DNA from 2 places in the Mesobacillus sp. QJM3NY_10 genome. Region 2 is predicted to be linked to the other one. Evidence: predicted binding sites of a transcription regulator. Region 2 holds the regulator's gene; the other holds the start of a gene.

Region 1 (9,425 bases), 700 kb from region 2:
GCTCCAGGCGATCAGGGAAGCTGACTTGATCGTGATCGGGCCTGGCAGTTTGTATACAAGCATCCTGCCGAATTTGCTCGTAAAGAGACTTGGTAAAGAAGTGTGCAAAGCCAAGGCACGGAAAGTGTATATTTGCAATCTGATGACCCAGGCAGGGGAAACACATGATTTTGCTGCCAGTGATCATATAAAAGCGATCTATGACCACATGGACTGTGCTTTTATCGATACAATCCTTGTCAATAGTGAGACAATCCCGCCGGATGTGGAGCTCCGCTATAAGGAAGAGCTTGCCCAGCCTGTCCATTTTGACCTTGACCGGCTGATGTCATTGGGAATTGAAGTCGTCCAGGATGAAATCGCTGAGCTCGATGGCAATGTTATCAGGCATGACACAAAAAAAGTTTCAGAAATTTTATATTCTATGATAATAGATGAAACCAAAAAGAGATATAACGCGTAAATATAGGATGCAAGCGTTTGTCTCTTTTTGAAAAAGTACTTTTAAGTGCATTAAGCCTAAAATGCACTTCCGCAGAAAAATAAAAAGACAGCTGCTGCGCTTGCTGATTTACAAGAGTGACAGCGCTATATAAACAGGGGGGTGAGAAGGTGTCGTTCGCTTCGGAAACAAAAAAAGAACTCACGAATATTGACGTGAAGGGCTGCTGCGCTGACGCGGAACTGTCAGCTTTAATCCGGATGAATGGTTCCCTTTCCTTCTCAAATCGCAAACTCATCGTAGACATACAGACGGAAAATGCCGCGATTGCCAGGCGGATCTATACCTTGATCAAAAAAAGTTATCAGGTACAGGTGGAGCTGCTGGTGCGTAAAAAGATGCGGCTGAAAAAGAATAATGTTTATATTGTCCGCCTTAAGGAATCGGCCAGGGAAATTCTGGAGGATTTAAAGATTATCGGAGAAGGCTTTGAAATTATCCATGATATTTCACCTGAACTGGTGAAAAAGAAATGTTGTAAGCGTTCTTATTTAAGAGGTGCCTTTCTTGCAGGAGGTTCTGTGAACAATCCGGAAACGTCCTCCTATCATTTGGAGATTGCCTCCATGTACCAGGAGCATAATGACTCATTATGTGAGCTGATGAATACGTTTGGATTGAACAGCAAAACGCTTGAGCGGAAAAAAGGGTTCATCACCTATTTAAAGGAAGCTGAAAAAATCACTGAGTTTTTGACCATCGTAGGTGCGTATAATGCGCTGCTGCGATTCGAGGATATCCGGATTGTCCGCGACATGAGGAACTCGGTTAATCGTCTTGTAAATTGTGAAACAGCTAACTTGAATAAAACGATTGGCGCTGCACTTAGACAGGTAGAGAATATCCGCTTCATAAGGGATACGGTCGGCCTGCAAATTTTACCGGAAAAACTGAGGGAAATCGCTCAGCTCCGTGTCGACTACCAGGATGTCACCCTTAAAGAATTGGGCGAGATGGTAAGCGGGGGTACGATCAGCAAATCAGGAATCAATCACCGGCTGAGAAAGATCGATGAAATAGCAGATAAACTGCGAGCCGGACAGATTACAAATAAATAGAGGGCTAGAGGAGGAAAACGCAATGGTGGAAAAACAGGTGGAAGTAAAATTGAAAACTGGTTTACAAGCTCGTCCTGCGGCATTGTTCGTACAGGAAGCAAACAGGTTCTCATCTGATATTTTTCTCGAGAAGGATGGAAAAAAGGTTAACGCGAAAAGCATCATGGGATTGATGAGCCTTGCCGTAAGTGCTGGCGCATCCGTGAACCTGATCGCTGAAGGCAATGATGAAGAAGAAGCAGTGGAAAAGCTAGCTGAATATATCCAGAAAGAGAACTAAATTTTTGAAATAAGAATTCCGGGCAACTAACCAGGTTTCTGAAAGGAACCGCAAAAAAACTCGCTCCCGATAGAGAGCGAGTTTTTAATTCGGCTTTATTTGTCCTTCTTTTCTTCAAGAACGTTGCGAGTGATGATCTGGTCAACAAGACCATATTCCTTGGCGCGCTCAGCTGTCATGAAGTTGTCACGGTCAGTATCTTTCGCAATGACTTCAAGCGGCTGGCCAGTGCGCTCAGAAAGGATTGTATTCAGCTTTTCACGAAGGAAAAGAATACGCTTCGCAGCGATTTCAATTTCTGTCGCCTGTCCCTGAGCACCGCCGAGTGGCTGGTGAATCATGACTTCTGCGTTCGGAAGTGCGTAACGCTTGCCTTTTGTTCCGGCAGCGAGAAGGAATGCACCCATAGAAGCAGCCATACCGATACAGATTGTTTGAACATTTGGTCTGATGAACTGCATAGTATCGTAGATTGCCATGCCGGCAGTGATGCTGCCGCCCGGGCTATTGATGTAGATGGAGATGTCTTTTTCCGGATTTTCAGCTTCCAGGAAAAGCAACTGAGCTACGATTGAGTTGGCAACATTGTCATCAATTCCGCTTCCCAGCATAATGATGCGATCCTTTAAAAGGCGGGAATAAATGTCATATGCCCTTTCGCCCCGATTCGTTTGTTCAATAACTGTAGGAATCAAGTTCATGTTTGTTTTCCTCCTTTAACGTAAAGATCATTTACTGCCCTTGAAAAAGCAGTCACTGCCTTTTATAAGGCAAATTGCAGGCTGGCATAAACTGGTTCGCTTGCCAGAACACCTATGTAGTTTTATGATACACGCATGGTCAATAAAGGTCAAACGAATCGCTTGATTAGCCTGCAGAAACTGTTCGACAATAATGTATATTCCAATTTACTGTACCGTATCCATCTTACCCAAGAATGTCTTTTTTAAACAAGAGCAACGCCTGACATTCCAAAAAATCCTCCTTGCAAAGGAACCGAACTTACCCTATAATAGGTAAGCGTAACGCTAACTTGAAACATGCCCTCGTGGTGCAACGGATAGCACGTAAGATTCCGGTTCTTGAGATGTGGGTTCGATTCCTGCCGAGGGCGTCATTAAAATCCCGCTGAGCTTTTATAAGCTCGGCGGGATTTTTTTATTTTCAACACCTATAAATATGTGAATTTTCCTATTACTTTCAAATTAGTGTATACGACTAGGAGCATTCACCTAAACAAGCATCCCCTCCCTTTCATAGAGTAATAGAGAGGTGCATAAAAACCTCTAAAATTTTTGAAAGGAAGATGTAAATGCCACATTTTAATTTATTGCAGCAATTTCCGGAAGGCTGCTTTGAGCCGGTAACCATTGATGGCTTTGTTGTGACATTGGTTGATGTTGAGCGTTTTGGGAGTGGCTACAGGTGGATTTACCGCGTGGATAATGTGGGAGATGATACGTCCGCTCTAAGCAACTGGGTATTAGGAATTGATTTGCCTTGTCTGGACTTTATAACTGATCCTGTTGCAAGCGAAGTTTGGGAGACAGATGTCGATCCAATCCCAACCGAACTGGTTCCTGTTGATTTCGAAAGTCCGGGACAAACACCTCAAGATGGATGTCCTGAAGGTGTATGTGGTCCAGAAGGTACTCGTATAGAGGGCTTAGCCTTTATTCCAGACCAAGAGGTACTAGGTGAATTGCAGCCCGGCTTCTCCCAATTTTTTGGTTTCACTTTTAACCAGCCACCGACTGCAACAATTGCATGTGCGTCAATATCTGCTGGTGGGGAAACAGTTTGCGACGAAATTTGCGTACCAGACTGCATCGTGTGTCCAAATGCTTGTGAATGTCCAGAAACAACTGATACGTTTAACTGCACGTTCACTTTCCCACCTGATTGCTTTACGCTGCCAGAGGGTGTGACAACCGACGACGTTTTGAGCGGTTTCTGTATTGGTGAAGAAGTAATTAGTGCACCTGTAGCTTGTGAGGGTGTTGCGGAGGTATTCGTCTGCGGACAGACTCTGATTTGCTGCTGCGATGTGCTGCAATGGACTCGTACTGTGCCATTCCAGGTCCAACTGAATCTGCCTAAGGAAGGCGAATGCGGCGGACCAGTTTATGAGTGCTGCTATCAAGAGGTAACTGTAACTCAGAACTGCTTTACCTGCCTTGATGAAACAGCCATATTTGAACCTCTGACTTGCGAGAACACTAGTATCGAAGTTAACTCCATCACAGAAAATGAGGACGGTACAGTCACAGTGAACTACACGATCGTATTGCCTGATTGCGTAACTGAAGTTGAGGAACCTGCAGTTCAAACACCACCACCAGCAACTACTACAAACAGACCAGTTGTAAATAATGCAAACAGAAGGATATCTAGAAGAAGATAATCATCAAACCTCTTGCTCAATTGGGCGAGAGGTTTTTAAATGTTTTGCAGAAGGAAATGGGATACCAAATTCTTTCCATACACCAAAGCCTGTTTATCATGTAAAATGAGTGCAGGGGTGATTTGGATGGATTTGAAAGCTGGTTTATGGCAAAAACAGACTTTAAAATTGGCAATGACTCAGGAACTGACCCAGGCGATTGCACTTTTGCAATACTCCGCACAGGAGCTTGCGGCATTTCTTGAAGCTAAATCAATGGAAAATCCCCTGATGCAAGTGGACTTTAAAAACATCTCTCATTTTGATGCGAGTATGGACCGTACGCGAAAAACGAGAAAAAAGACATTTGAACGCGACCAGAAAAACTTGATTGAGCAGATTGGCGCTGGGGCGGGTGAGACGCTTGAAGACCATCTGCTTTCACAATTAAACTTGCTAAAAGCAACTCCTCAAGAAAAAATGATTTTACATGAATTGATTGTAAATATAGATGAAAACGGTTACTTGACTCTTGATCGTGAAAATCTTGTAAAAAGATATAATGTTGAACATGAAATTGTTGAATCAGCTTTTTTCAAACTCCAGTCGCTGGACCCGGCCGGAATCGGGGCTAATGACCTCAGAGAATGCCTTCTGCTGCAATTGACAAGGCAAAAGCGCACACCTGAAAATGAACTGGCAATAACGATCATCCGTGACCATTTCATGCTATTTGCTGAAAAAAAGTGGAAAGCACTGGCGAAGATGCTGAATATCGATGTAAAGGAAATTCAAAAAGTACATGACGATATCCAGCAGCTTAATCCGAAACCGGGTGCATCGTTTCAGCGTGAAAAACCTTCCTATATCGTACCTGACGTCGTGGTCAAACGTGAAGGTGACGAACTCTCGGTAAGTGTGTTCGATGCGATGATCCCAAAGGTTTCTTTTAATGAAGGATATTTCCAGCAGCTATCTGGACACAAGGATCCGGAAGTCAATAAATTCCTCCAGGAAAAGCAGGGGGATTACCAGTGGATCCAGCGCAGCCTGGTGCAAAGGAAGGAAACGCTCTTGAAAGTATCGATGAAAATTATCGAGAAACAGGAGGATTTCTTTTTAATTGGACCTGCCCATCTGAAACCGATGACGATGAGGGAAGTTGCCGATGAACTCGAAATCCATGAATCGACCGTAAGCAGAACTGTCCGTGAAAAATATATGCAGACACCGGCCGGTACTTATGAATTGAAATCATTTTTTACAAGCGCAGTCCAGACAACAGAGAACGACCAGGCATCTTCTCAAAAAGTAAAAGCAGCAATAGAACATTATATAAAAGAAGAAGATAAAACGAAGCCCATATCAGATCAAAAACTAGTTGAGATGCTAGAGGAACAAGAAGGAATGGTCTTATCCCGGAGAACCGTGGCGAAGTACAGAGACCAGCTGGGCATTCCATCGTCTTCGAAGCGGAAGAGGTTTGATTAATGCTCTGATGATCAAGTGTTTTATATATTTTTTCTGACGCTGTAAATGGATTGTTTGAACAAAACCATTATTAGCATAACAAAACATACGAAAAGAGTTTTAAAGTTTAGTCGAAGGAGATCTATATGAAAAAAACAGTCAAACTCTATTCCCGGCCGGGCTGTCATTTGTGCGAAACAGCGCGAGACATCCTGGAAGAACTTCAGCAAGATTGGAATTTTGCCATAGAAGAGATCAATATCGACCTTGATGACGAGCTTGTGGAGAAGTATGGAATCATGATTCCTGTCGTGGAAATGGATGGAGAAGAACTCCAATACGGTATTGTGAACAAAAAGTTCATAAGTGAAGCGTTTTCACGAAAAAACCTTGAGTTTATAAGTTGATTAAGGTTTTCACTCCTGTTAGAATGAAATCTGTAGCAGGGGTGATTTTTTTTACCGCGAGTGGGACATAATATGTCTTAGCGGGACATTTAAAGTCCAACGCTGGAAAAGGAGAATATCAACATGGACTTTTCGCTCATTGATATTCAAAAAAGAATATTGCCCGATTTATTGCAAGTTATGCAAAAACGATACCTCATCCTGCAGTACATAAACGTGATGCAGCCAGTTGGCAGGAGAAACCTTTCAGTAAGCCTGAATTTGACTGAACGAGTTTTGCGTTCTGAGGTGGAGTTTTTGAAGGACCAGAATCTGATCTCGATGTCGGGTCAGGGAATGACACTGACCAAAGAGGGAAAAGATATACTGGAAAGTCTTGATAGTGTAATGCGAGACATTATGGGTATAGACAGACTAGAGCGCCAGCTTCAGGAACGCATGGGAATCAGGAAAGTGATTGTTGTCCCAGGGGACAGCGACCAGTCACCATGGGTGAAAAGTGAGCTGGGGCGCGCGACAGCACATAGTATGAAAAATCTTCTTCAAAGCAAAAATATAATTGCTGTGACCGGAGGCTCGACTATGGCGGCTGTGGCGGAAATGTTGACACCCGATTTCGGAGAGAAGGATTTGCTGTTCGTGCCGGCAAGGGGCGGAATTGGCGAGGACGTCAAGAATCAGGCAAACACGATTTGCGCGATCATGGCGGACAACACGAATTCGCGCAACAGGGTCTTTTATGTGCCCGACCAGGTCAGCAGCGAAGTCTATAAAACCTTCATCAAAGAACCGCTGATTTATGAGGTTTGGAATTTAGTTAAATCCGCAAGCATGGTTTTACATGGTATTGGAGACGCTATTACAATGGCGGAACGTCGCAATACCAGCCCGGAGGATTTACATAAGATCCTCAATGGAAAAGCAGTTGGCGAGGCTTTCGGCTACTATTTCAACGAAGCCGGGGAAATCGTCCACAAAGTGCTGACGATCGGTCTCCAAATGGACGATCTCAAAAATGTAGGGGATGTCATTGCAGTTGCCGGTGGAGCGTCAAAGGCAAAGGCAATCAGAGCCTATATGAAGCAGGCACCTTCCTCAACGATCCTGATCACGGACGAAGGCGCCGCTAAAACATTGTTACAAGGGTAACACCTTAATATAAACAACACCTTTATAGGAATCAAAGGAGGAAATACACATGGCAGTAAAAGTTGGTATTAACGGATTTGGAAGAATTGGACGCGTAGTTTTCCGCGCAGCATTAAACAACCCTAATGTGGAAGTAGTAGCAGTTAACGATTTAACTGATGCAAACATGCTTGCTCACCTTTTAAAATATGACACAGTTCACGGTACTTTAAATAAAGAAATTACAGTTGACGGTGACTACCTTGTAGTTGACGGCCACAAAGTAAAAGTACTAGCTGAAAGAGATCCAGCTCAACTTGGCTGGGGCGACCTTGGCGTAGAAGTAGTAGTAGAATCTACTGGCCGTTTCACTAAGCGCGCAGACGCTGCGAAACACTTAGAAGCAGGCGCTAAGAAAGTTATCATTTCTGCTCCAGCATCTGACGAAGATATCACAATCGTTATGGGTGTTAACGACGACAAGTACGATGCAGCTAACCACCATGTAATTTCTAATGCATCTTGTACTACAAACTGCTTGGCTCCATTTGCAAAAGTATTGAACGACAACTTCGGCATCAAGCGCGGCATGATGACAACAGTTCACTCTTATACAAATGACCAGCAAATTCTTGACCTTCCGCACAAAGACTACCGTCGTGCACGTGCAGCTGCGGAAAACATCATTCCTACAACAACTGGTGCTGCAAAAGCAGTATCTCTAGTATTGCCTGAGCTTAAAGGCAAATTGAACGGTGGAGCTATGCGTGTTCCAACTCCTAACGTTTCATTGGTTGACCTTGTTGCTGAGCTTGACAAAGACGTTACTGTTGAAGAAATCAACGCTGCATTTAAGAAAGCTTCTGAAGGCGAACTTAAAGGTATCCTTGGCTACAGCGAAGAGCCGCTTGTATCAAGCGACTACAACGGCAACGCATACTCTTCTACAATCGATGCACTTTCAACAATGGTTATGGAAGGCAGCATGGTAAAAGTAATCTCTTGGTATGACAACGAGTCTGGTTACTCTAACCGTGTAGTTGACCTAGTTGATTTCATCGCTAAAAAAGGTCTGTAAGCAAATATTGGATTAACCATCCATTAACGACTATAATGTAGTGGGATGAAAAGGGGAGCGGGGTAAATTCCCTCTCCTCTTTTTCTGCTTAATCGCGCAATTGCGCTATTCTAAAGGAGGTCTCTAGCCTTGAACAAAAAGACAGTAAAAGATGTGGATGTAAAAGGAAAACGAGTTTTTTGCCGCGTTGATTTCAACGTGCCGATGAAGGATGGGCAGGTAACGGATGAAACAAGAATCCGTGCAGCGCTGCCAACAATCCAGTACCTGGTTGATCAGGGTGCGAAAGTCCTTCTTGCAAGTCACCTTGGCCGTCCAAAAGGGCAGGCTGTTGAAGAATTGCGTCTGACTCCAGTGGCAAAGCGTTTGTCTGAGCTGCTAGGCAAGGATGTAAAGAAAACAGACGAAGCTTATGGTGAGTCTGTAAAATCCGAAATTGACAGCATGAACGAAGGCGATGTCCTGCTTCTTGAGAATGTCCGCTTCTATCCTGGCGAAGAGAAAAACGATCCTGAACTAGCTAAGGCATTTGCTGAGCTGGCTGATGTTTATGTAAATGACGCATTCGGAGCTGCACACCGTGCGCATGCTTCAACTGAAGGCATCGCTAAGTACATTCCGGCTGTATCAGGCTTCCTGATGGAAAAAGAGCTTGATGTCCTTGGAAAAGCATTGTCAAATCCAGAGCGCCCATTCACAGCAATCATTGGCGGCGCAAAGGTCAAAGATAAGATCGGCGTAATCGACAACCTATTGGAAAAAGTAGATAACCTGATCATCGGCGGCGGACTTGCTTATACATTTGTAAAAGCTCAGGGCCACGAAATCGGTAAATCTCTTTTAGAAGAAGATAAAATTGAATTGGCTAAGAGCTTCATGGAAAAAGCAAAAGCAAAGGGCGTTAACTTCTACATGCCTGTAGATGCCATCGTTGCTGATGATTTTTCTGCTGATGCGAACTCAAAGGTCGTTGCGATCGAAGAAATTCCTGCAGACTGGGAAGCTCTTGATATCGGACCTAAGACAGCTGAAACTTACCGCGATGTCATTCAAAAGTCTAAATTGGTCATCTGGAATGGTCCAATGGGCGTTTTCGAAATCGACAAGTTCGCACAAGGA
Region 2 (9,425 bases):
AGTTTAGAGGAAAGGTACGAAAAGCTGTCAGAAGAAGAAGCGACTTCGGACAAGTTTAGAGGAAAAGATCGAAAAGCTGTCAAAAGAAGAAGCAACTTCAGACAAGTTTATAGGAAAAGTATAAAAAGCTGTCAGATGTAGAGGCACCTTTAGACAAGTAGGTGCTTGTACTCTAAACTCCTAGTGCGTTGATCCAAGAAGGATTAACGCTTTTTTTGTGGAATCTATTTAACAATCAGAGCACATTTCTGATCTTCCCAGTTATTCTACGATCATTATAAAGATCTAATTACTTTTAGTTTTTTAAAAGAGTGATTGGGATAACAGGTCCGTTTCATTGATATGAAAAGACTAATAGGAGGAACTAAATGAGTAAGCAATTGAATTTTTGGTCATTCATCTTTTCAACAATCTGGGTCTTACTATTTTTCTTAGCTTCCTCCACAGGGCCTATTGATTACACCATATTAGGCAGGCATCCATTCGTTCTGCTTTTATATGTAACCTTGCTGACTTTTATAACAGGGCTTACAGGGATGGCAGGTATGGTGGATTGGAAGGGTATGACCAGGAGTTTTTCGACGATCATCATGACTTTAGGGTTATCTGCATTTTTAGCTATCGTTATATTTTTTGGCAATTTATTGAGTTAGTGGTAGCACTAATACAGGCACAGGTGAGTCCCTCAAAAAATAAAATATACCAGAATTTAATGTTTTTCGTGAAAGAATGCTTATGTAATATGGATGGAAATGCTGGTTAGGCACGGACTCCTTCGCATTAAAGCTGGTTCTGAACAAATTTTTCATTGATGTGTTCAGATACAAGTTTCCACATGTTACAAAATGGGTATAATAACCAACACACCCCTTATTGTCATGTTTTGGCATACATAATTTTGGCGAATATAATTCAGGATGCATTCATTGCACCAAAAAAAAATTTTTTGTATAATTAAAGTCAAATATAGTCAAAGTCAGATTGGGGGAGGTTTAGTGAGGAATATATCGGACATCATAGAACATTACCTTAAGCAGGTTTTAGAAATGAGCGATAAGGACATCGTTGAAATCAAACGAAGTGAAATCGCCGATAAATTTCAGTGCGTGCCGTCCCAGATCAATTATGTCATCAATACAAGGTTCACGATTGAACGGGGCTATCTTGTTGAGAGTAAACGGGGTGGCGGTGGCTACATCCGTATCATCAAAGTCCAGGCTTATGATCATGCACATTTGATTGATGATTTACTGTCTTTGATTCAGACACGAATTCCGCAAAGCAGCGCTGAGCATGTCATTTTCCGGCTTGTTGAGGAAGATGTAGTCACTGACCGCGAGGCGAAGATCATGCTGAGTGTGCTTGACAGGTCCGTCCTGTATATAGAGCTGCCGCAGCGTGATGAGTTGCGTGCGAGAATGTTGAAGGCAATGCTTATGGCATTGAAGTATAAATAATATCAAAGCAGATGAAGAGGTGAGGGCATGATCTGCCAAGAGTGTAATCAAAGGCCGGCAACGCTGCACTTCACGAATTATTCAAATGGAGAAAAAACGGAATTGCACTTGTGTGAAATATGCGCACAAGAAAAAGGCGAACTGTTTATGATGAACAACGGCCCTGCTTTTTCGATCAATAGCTTACTTGCCGGATTGTTGAATATGGAACCTGCTTTTCCGGCACAGAAAAAGGAACCCTTTGAAGCTGAGCAAGTTGCCCAGTGCCCGCAATGTTCAATGACGTTTCCGCAGTTTGTGAAAGTAGGCCGTTTTGGCTGTGCGACTTGCTATGATGCTTTTCGTGAACAGCTTACCCCGATTGTAAGGAGGCTCCATAGTGGTAATTCCATGCATAATGGAAAAATCCCTAAAAGAGTCGGCGGGGACCTTCATGTAAGGAAGACAATCGATCAGCTTAAGCTAACCCTGAAAGACTTAATTTTGGCAGAGGAATTTGAGAAAGCTGCTGAGAAAAGGGACCAGATCAGGGAACTTGAAAGGAAATTGTCAGCAGGTCAAGAGGGAGGGGAGTAGCCTTGTCATTGGAGAAGTTTATCAATCAGGCTGTCAGCTCCTGGATGAGTGATGATGGACCTGATTCAGACATTGTCCTTAGCTCTCGTATCCGTTTTGCAAGGAATCTTGATGAATATAACTTTCCGACGCTGTTCACCAATGGAGAGGCAGAAGCAGTGGTAGGTACGATCATGGAACGTGCCAGTAATACACCAATAGCTGCCTTCGGTCAGTTGGAAATGATCAAAATGGATGAAATTCCGCCTTTGCAGAAAAGGGTGTTAGTCGAGAAGCATTTGATCAGTCCGAATCTAGCAGAAAACTCCGTTCATGGTGCCGTCTTACTGTCTGAAAATGAAGAAGTGAGTATCATGATCAATGAGGAAGATCATGTTAGGATTCAGTGTTTATTTCCGGGCTTCCAGCTTAGTGAGGCTCTAGGGGCTGCAAATGAAATCGATGACTGGCTTGAGGACTATGTCAATTATGCGTTTGATGAGAAGTTTGGCTATTTGACCAGTTGTCCTACTAATGTGGGCAGTGGCCTAAGGGCATCGGTGATGATGCACCTGCCAGGACTTGTGTTGACACAGCAAATGAACAGGATCGTCCCGGCGATTAACCAGCTTGGTTTGGTGGTAAGAGGTATTTACGGCGAGGGCAGTGAAGCGCTCGGCAATATTTTTCAAATCTCGAACCAAATCACACTCGGAAAATCGGAAGAGGACATCGTAGACGATTTAAAAAGTGTTGTAAGCCAGATTATATCTCAGGAAAGGTCAGCGCGGGAAGCATTAGCGAAGACTTCGAACATACAATTAGAAGACAGAGTGTTTCGATCATATGGGACACTTGCCAATAGCAGGATCATCGAAACGAAGGAAGCTGCCCGCTGCCTTTCTGATTTAAGGCTTGGAATAGATATGGGCTTTATAAAAAATATATCAAAATCGATACTGAATGAATTGATGATATTAACTCAACCTGGGTTTTTGCAGCAATATGCGGGAGGACCATTAAGACCGAATGAACGGGATATCCGCAGGGCTGCTTTAATAAGAGAACGATTGAAAATGGAAACAAAAGACGAGTCAGGAGGATGATCTTATGATGTTTGGACGATTTACCGAGAGGGCACAAAAAGTATTGGCACTCGCACAGGAAGAGGCAATCCGCCTTGGACATAACAATATCGGTACAGAACACATCTTGCTTGGCCTTGTGCGTGAGGGAGAGGGCATTGCGGCAAAGGCGCTTTATGGACTTGGGCTTGGAGCAGAGAAAATCCAGAAGGAAGTTGAAAACCTAATTGGCCGCGGCCAGGAAACTTCCCAGACAATCCACTATACACCTAGAGCTAAAAAGGTCATCGAGCTTTCCATGGATGAGGCAAGGAAGTTGGGCCATTCCTATGTAGGCACAGAACATATCCTTCTCGGATTGATCCGTGAGGGAGAGGGCGTGGCTGCAAGAGTGCTGAACAACCTTGGTGTAAGCTTGAACAAAGCGCGCCAGCAGGTTTTACAGCTGCTTGGAAGCAATGAAACTTCAGGTCATCAGGGAGGCGGAACGGCTAATGCCAATACTCCTACACTTGATAGCCTTGCAAGAGACTTAACAGTAATCGCCAGGGAAGGCAGCCTTGATCCGGTTATCGGCCGCAGCAAGGAAATCCAGCGTGTCATCGAAGTGTTAAGCCGCCGGACGAAGAACAACCCTGTCTTGATCGGGGAGCCTGGTGTAGGTAAAACAGCGATTGCTGAAGGGTTAGCACAGCAGATTGTAAACAATGAAGTGCCTGAAATCCTCCGTGACAAGCGTGTCATGACCCTGGATATGGGTACGGTTGTTGCCGGGACTAAATACCGCGGTGAATTTGAAGACCGCCTTAAGAAGGTAATGGATGAAATTCGCCAGGCTGGAAATATCATTCTTTTCATCGATGAGCTTCATACACTGATCGGTGCCGGCGGAGCAGAGGGTGCGATTGACGCGTCCAATATCCTGAAGCCATCATTGGCTCGTGGTGAACTGCAGTGTATCGGCGCGACCACTCTTGATGAATACCGCAAATACATCGAAAAAGATGCTGCGCTTGAACGACGTTTCCAGCCGATTACTGTTGATGAGCCAACTGCGGAAGAGTCAGTACAAATTTTGAAGGGGCTTCGTGACCGCTATGAAGCTCACCACCGAGTATCGATTACGGATGAAGCAATTGATGCGGCGGTAAAATTATCTGATCGCTACATCTCCGACCGTTTCCTACCGGATAAAGCGATTGACTTAATTGATGAAGCTGGTTCGAAGGTTCGCCTGCGCTCTTATACCACTCCGCCAAACCTTAAGGAGCTTGAGGTGAAGCTGGAGGAAGTACGCAAGGAGAAGGATGCTTCTGTCCAAAGCCAGGAGTTTGAAAAGGCTGCTTCATTAAGAGATACAGAACAGCGTCTTCGCGAACAGCTTGAAAATACGAAGAAATCATGGAAAGAAAAGCAGGGCAAGGAAAACAGTGAAGTGACAGTGGAAGACATCGCTCATGTGGTGTCCAGTTGGACGAATATACCTGTTTCTAAGCTTGCGCAAACCGAAACAGATAAACTGCTGAACCTTGAGGAAATCCTTCATTCCCGTGTTATTGGCCAGGATGAAGCGGTTAAAGCAGTATCCAAGGCAGTAAGGCGTGCTCGTGCAGGCTTGAAGGACCCGAAACGTCCTATTGGCTCATTCATCTTCCTTGGACCAACAGGTGTTGGTAAAACAGAATTGGCAAGAGCATTGGCAGAGTCCATGTTTGGGGATGAAGATGCGATGATCCGCGTCGATATGTCCGAGTACATGGAGAAGCATTCGACATCCCGTCTTGTTGGTTCACCTCCAGGCTATGTCGGATATGATGAAGGCGGCCAATTGACTGAGAAGGTTCGCAGGAAGCCATATTCCGTCATCCTGCTCGATGAAATCGAAAAAGCGCATCCAGATGTGTTCAATATTTTGCTGCAGGTCCTCGAGGATGGTCGTTTGACTGACTCTAAAGGCCGGACAGTCGATTTCCGTAATACAATCATGATCTTGACATCCAATGTCGGAGCTGAAGCGTTGAAGCGGAATAAATATGTTGGTTTCAATATCCAGGATGGCGAACAGGATTACAAAGATATGAAGGGCAAAGTGATGGAAGAGCTGAAAAAGGCGTTCCGTCCTGAATTCCTCAACCGTATCGATGAGATCATCGTCTTCCATGCACTTGAAAAGCCGCATTTGAAGGAAATTGTGACATTGATGTCCGATCAGCTTGTGAAGCGCCTGAAAGAACAGGAAATCACACTAGAGCTGACAGAGGCGGCAAAAGAGAAGATTTCCGAGGAAGGATACGATCCGGAATACGGCGCACGTCCGTTGCGCAGGGCAATCCAGAAGCATATCGAAGACCAGCTGTCTGAAGAATTGCTCAGAGGAACTGTCCTTACCGGGCAAAATGTCGTCATTGACGTTGAAAATGGCGAGTTCGTCGTCAAGACTCCAGAAGGATCGACAAAAGTTTAAAATGGCTTAACATGTTATCAAAAGGGGTATACGTACTAAATACGTGTACCCCTTTTTTTCTACTAAGTCATATTTAATCATTTTGGTTGCATAAGTTTTATTTGCACTTTCCCTCGTAAGAGCCTCGGTGCCTATTTGGGTTGCGGAAGTTGAATAGCAGGGAAACAGGCCATTCTTAAAAATAGTTGGAATTGCGGCATCTGTATATGAACATAATTTAATTGAAGAAGTAAACATTTTGGATTCATGACCTCAAATAAGCCTTGGAGAAAAAATTACATAGGTACTTCAGTCGCTATCATTTCTATTATTACTTGTTTGGCTTTATTATAAAGTTAATAACTTTTTTTATTGAGAGGCTAAGAAAATGGCAAAAAGAAAAACAAAATTCATGTGCCAGGAATGCGGCTATGAATCTCCGAAATGGATGGGGAAATGCCCGGGATGCGGGCAATGGAATAAGATGGTCGAGGAAGTGGAAAGCACTGGCTCGACAAGAAGAGGAGCTTTTGCCAACACAGGGAATACGGGTGTTGCCGCAAAGGCGACTCCAATCACCAGTATTGAAACTGTCAGTGAGCCGCGGATTACGACAGACTTGAATGAGTTGAACCGCGTACTTGGCGGTGGCGTTGTCAGGGGATCGCTTGTATTGATTGGCGGGGACCCTGGTATTGGTAAATCGACACTATTGCTTCAGGTATCTTATCAGCTGGCCAAAAAGGCTCATTCAGTCCTATATATTTCAGGTGAGGAGTCGATGAGGCAAACGAAGCTGCGCGCAGACCGTCTTGGAGTCACATCGGATAACCTGCTTGTTTATTCGGAAACAAATCTACAAGAAATCAGCCTCACGATTGAAAATACTAACCCGGACTTTGTCATTGTGGACTCAATCCAAACCATATTCCATCCGGAAGTGACATCTGCTCCTGGGAGCGTGTCACAGGTTAGGGAATGTACAGCGGAGTTAATGAGGATTGGAAAAACAAAGGGGATCGCGATTTTTATCGTTGGCCATGTCACAAAGGAAGGCTCTATCGCCGGACCTAGACTGCTGGAGCATATGGTGGATACAGTTCTATATTTTGAAGGGGAAAGGCACCATACGTACAGAATCCTCCGGGCTGTCAAAAACCGTTTCGGCTCCACGAATGAAATGGGTATTTTCGAGATGAAGGAAATGGGTCTTGAAGAAGTGGCAAACCCCTCGGAAATTTTTTTAGAAGAAAGATCCCAGGGAGCTTCAGGTTCAACGGTTGTGGCCTCGATGGAAGGAACACGGCCAGTATTGGTTGAGATACAGGCCTTGATTTCACCGACGAGCTTCGGGAATCCAAGGCGGATGGCTACCGGAATCGACCATAACCGCGTGTCGCTGCTGATGGCGGTGCTGGAGAAGCGTGTCGGGTTGCTGCTGGCTAACCAGGATGCTTATTTGAAGGTCGCCGGCGGAGTGAAGCTGGATGAACCGGCAATCGATCTTGCGGTGGCTGTCAGCATTGCTTCAAGTTTCAGGGATAAACCCACCCGCGCTACTGATTGTATCATTGGCGAGGTGGGTCTGACTGGGGAAGTAAGGAGAGTCTCGAGGATTGAACAGCGCGTCCAGGAAGCGGCGAAGCTTGGCTTTGAAAGAATTATTTTACCGGAGAATAATCTTGGCGGATGGACTCCTCCGCGGGGTGTTGAGCTTATCGGGGTATCATCTGTCAGCCATGCATTAAAAGTCACCTTGGGAGGTTGATGGATTGGAACACAAAGAGCTTGAAGAAAAAGGGTTAGGTGAAATCCTTCAATTTATCGCTCCAGGTACGCCTCTAAGGGATGGAATCGATAATGTGCTCCGGGCCAAGACAGGTGGATTGATTGTGTTTGGATACAATGAGAAAGTGAAAAACCTGGTCGACGGCGGTTTTGAGATCAATTGCAGGTTCAGCCCCAGCTATCTCTATGAACTGGCGAAGATGGATGGCGCAATCATCCTGAATGAGACGGGAAGCAAAATTTTATTCGCCAACGCCCAGTTAGCTCCTGATACGGGAGTACCCTCGACTGAGACAGGAATGAGGCACAGGACAGCGGAACGTGTGGCAAGGCAGACGAAGGCACTCGTTATCGCAATTTCCCAGCGAAGGAATGTCATTACCCTGTACCAGGGACACCTTCGCTATGCTTTGAAGGAAATCGGTGTCATCTTGACGAAGGCGAACCAGGCAATCCAGACGCTGGAAAAGTATAAAGTCGTCCTTGAACAAAGCATTACCAATCTGGGAATCCTCGAATTTGAGGACCTTGTTACCTATAATGATTTGCTTCAGGTTATCCATCGTTTTGAAATGGTACTGAGAATCAAGACAGAGCTTTTGACATATTTGAGCGAGCTCGGACTCGAAGGGCGACTGATCCGCCTACAAATGCAGGAGCTTTTATCTGAAATGGAAAAAGAAGCATTGCTTGTCATCAAAGATTATTCAGCAGAATCAGAAGTGAAGGCAGAGGATGTGATGGCTCGTTTTCAGGAGCTTTCAAAGGCCGGAGTCATTGAGGATTCTACCATCCTTAAGCTTCTCGGGCATCAGGGATATGTGCATATGGATGAATTTATCTGTCCTCGTGGATATCGAATGCTGAATAAGATCCCTCGGCTGCCGATGATCATTACGGAGAATTTGATAAAACGTTTCACCAAATTCACGAATATGATTGCAGCTTCCGTTGAAGAACTGGATGATGTAGAGGGTATTGGCGAAGTAAGGGCTCGGAAAATCAAAGAAGGCTTTAAACTCATCAGGGACCAGCTGATGGCGGACCGCCAAATGTAATCCCAAACATTGGCGGCCTGCTTTTAATTGACACCTGCATGCCCCGGTGCTACCTTAAAGATGAGATTTACTCCTATAGAGATTATGGCAATCTTGCTGTAATTTTGTCATTTTTAATTGTACAAATTACGTAACCTTTGCCAGGGTCAATTCGTATAATCATTTGGGTGTTTATATTTTAAGAAAATGTTTTCATTACGAGGGTTTCAAAAATTGGAAGTTGTTTATAATGAGTAAAAGGAGGTGAAAGGATGTTAAGACGTATCATTCAAGCCTGCTTCCTGATCATTGGGGGAACGCTTGGTATATTCTTAATTCCTGATTTATTATCATTAATGAACGCGGGAGACATGACTCTGATCAATAATCCTTATGTTACTGCTGTTTTGGGCGCACTTATTTTTTATCTTCTTACTTTTTGGGCTGTAGATCCTGTGACCAATTTTGTGAGGTGGGCTGAAGAGTCGCTGATCAAGGCACCAATTACGGATGTCCTATTTGGCAGTGTTGGCCTTTTCTTTGGATTGCTGGTGGCATTTTTAGTAGGCTTTGCCCTTAATGCAATCCAGGTTCCTGTTGTGAATACAGTCGCACCGACACTCCTGACACTTTTATTTGGATATCTTGGATTCCAGGTCGGTTTCAAGAAGCGTGATGAACTGCTTGGTTTATTTTCAAAACCAAAGAAAAAAGGCACTGAAGAAGAAGCGGATAAAGAAAATGAAACTCGTGCAAGAGAGTGGAAGATACTCGATACAAGTGTGATTATTGATGGCAGGGTTGCGGATATCTGCCAGACTGGGTTCCTTGAAGGCACCATTGTCATCCCGCAGTTTGTCCTCGAAGAATTACAGCATATCGCTGATTCATCTGACGTGTTGAAGCGCAATCGCGGACGACGCGGATTGGACATCCTTAACCGTATTCAAAAGGAACTTAAGATTAAGGTTGAAATATATGAAGGTGATTTCGACGACATCCAGGAAGTCGACAGCAAGCTTGTAAAGCTGGCAAAGCTGACAAATGGTGTCGTCGTCAC

The links. Region 2 encodes CtsR, which represses protease genes until heat stress. Its sites were predicted from a motif close to ATGGTCAATAAAGGTCAAACA; they were not measured.
Region 1: the regulator CtsR is predicted to act here: its motif matches at 2,677-2,697, upstream of clpP (ATP-dependent Clp endopeptidase proteolytic subunit ClpP).

What each region holds. Positions count from the first base shown of each region.
Region 1 covers NZ_CM149675.1:4,179,599-4,189,023, reverse strand. The annotation lists gene AC0VX7_RS21190 (gluconeogenesis factor YvcK family protein) at 1-463, shown strand, start outside; gene whiA (DNA-binding protein WhiA) at 613-1,560, shown strand; gene AC0VX7_RS21180 (HPr family phosphocarrier protein) at 1,583-1,840, shown strand; gene clpP (ATP-dependent Clp endopeptidase proteolytic subunit ClpP) at 1,936-2,541, opposite strand; tRNA gene AC0VX7_RS21170 (tRNA-Arg) at 2,883-2,954, shown strand; gene AC0VX7_RS21165 (hypothetical protein) at 3,153-4,244, shown strand; gene rpoN (RNA polymerase factor sigma-54) at 4,371-5,714, shown strand; gene AC0VX7_RS21155 (glutaredoxin family protein) at 5,840-6,100, shown strand; gene AC0VX7_RS21150 (sugar-binding transcriptional regulator) at 6,224-7,249, shown strand; gene gap (type I glyceraldehyde-3-phosphate dehydrogenase) at 7,299-8,306, shown strand; gene AC0VX7_RS21140 (phosphoglycerate kinase) at 8,436-9,425, shown strand, end outside.
Region 2 covers NZ_CM149675.1:107,889-117,313, forward strand. The annotation lists gene AC0VX7_RS00555 (hypothetical protein) at 369-653, shown strand; gene AC0VX7_RS00560 (CtsR family transcriptional regulator) at 996-1,457, shown strand; gene AC0VX7_RS00565 (UvrB/UvrC motif-containing protein) at 1,485-2,033, shown strand; gene AC0VX7_RS00570 (protein arginine kinase) at 2,036-3,118, shown strand; gene clpC (ATP-dependent protease ATP-binding subunit ClpC) at 3,123-5,561, shown strand; gene radA (DNA repair protein RadA) at 5,929-7,308, shown strand; gene disA (DNA integrity scanning diadenylate cyclase DisA) at 7,313-8,386, shown strand; gene AC0VX7_RS00590 (PIN/TRAM domain-containing protein) at 8,638-9,425, shown strand, end outside.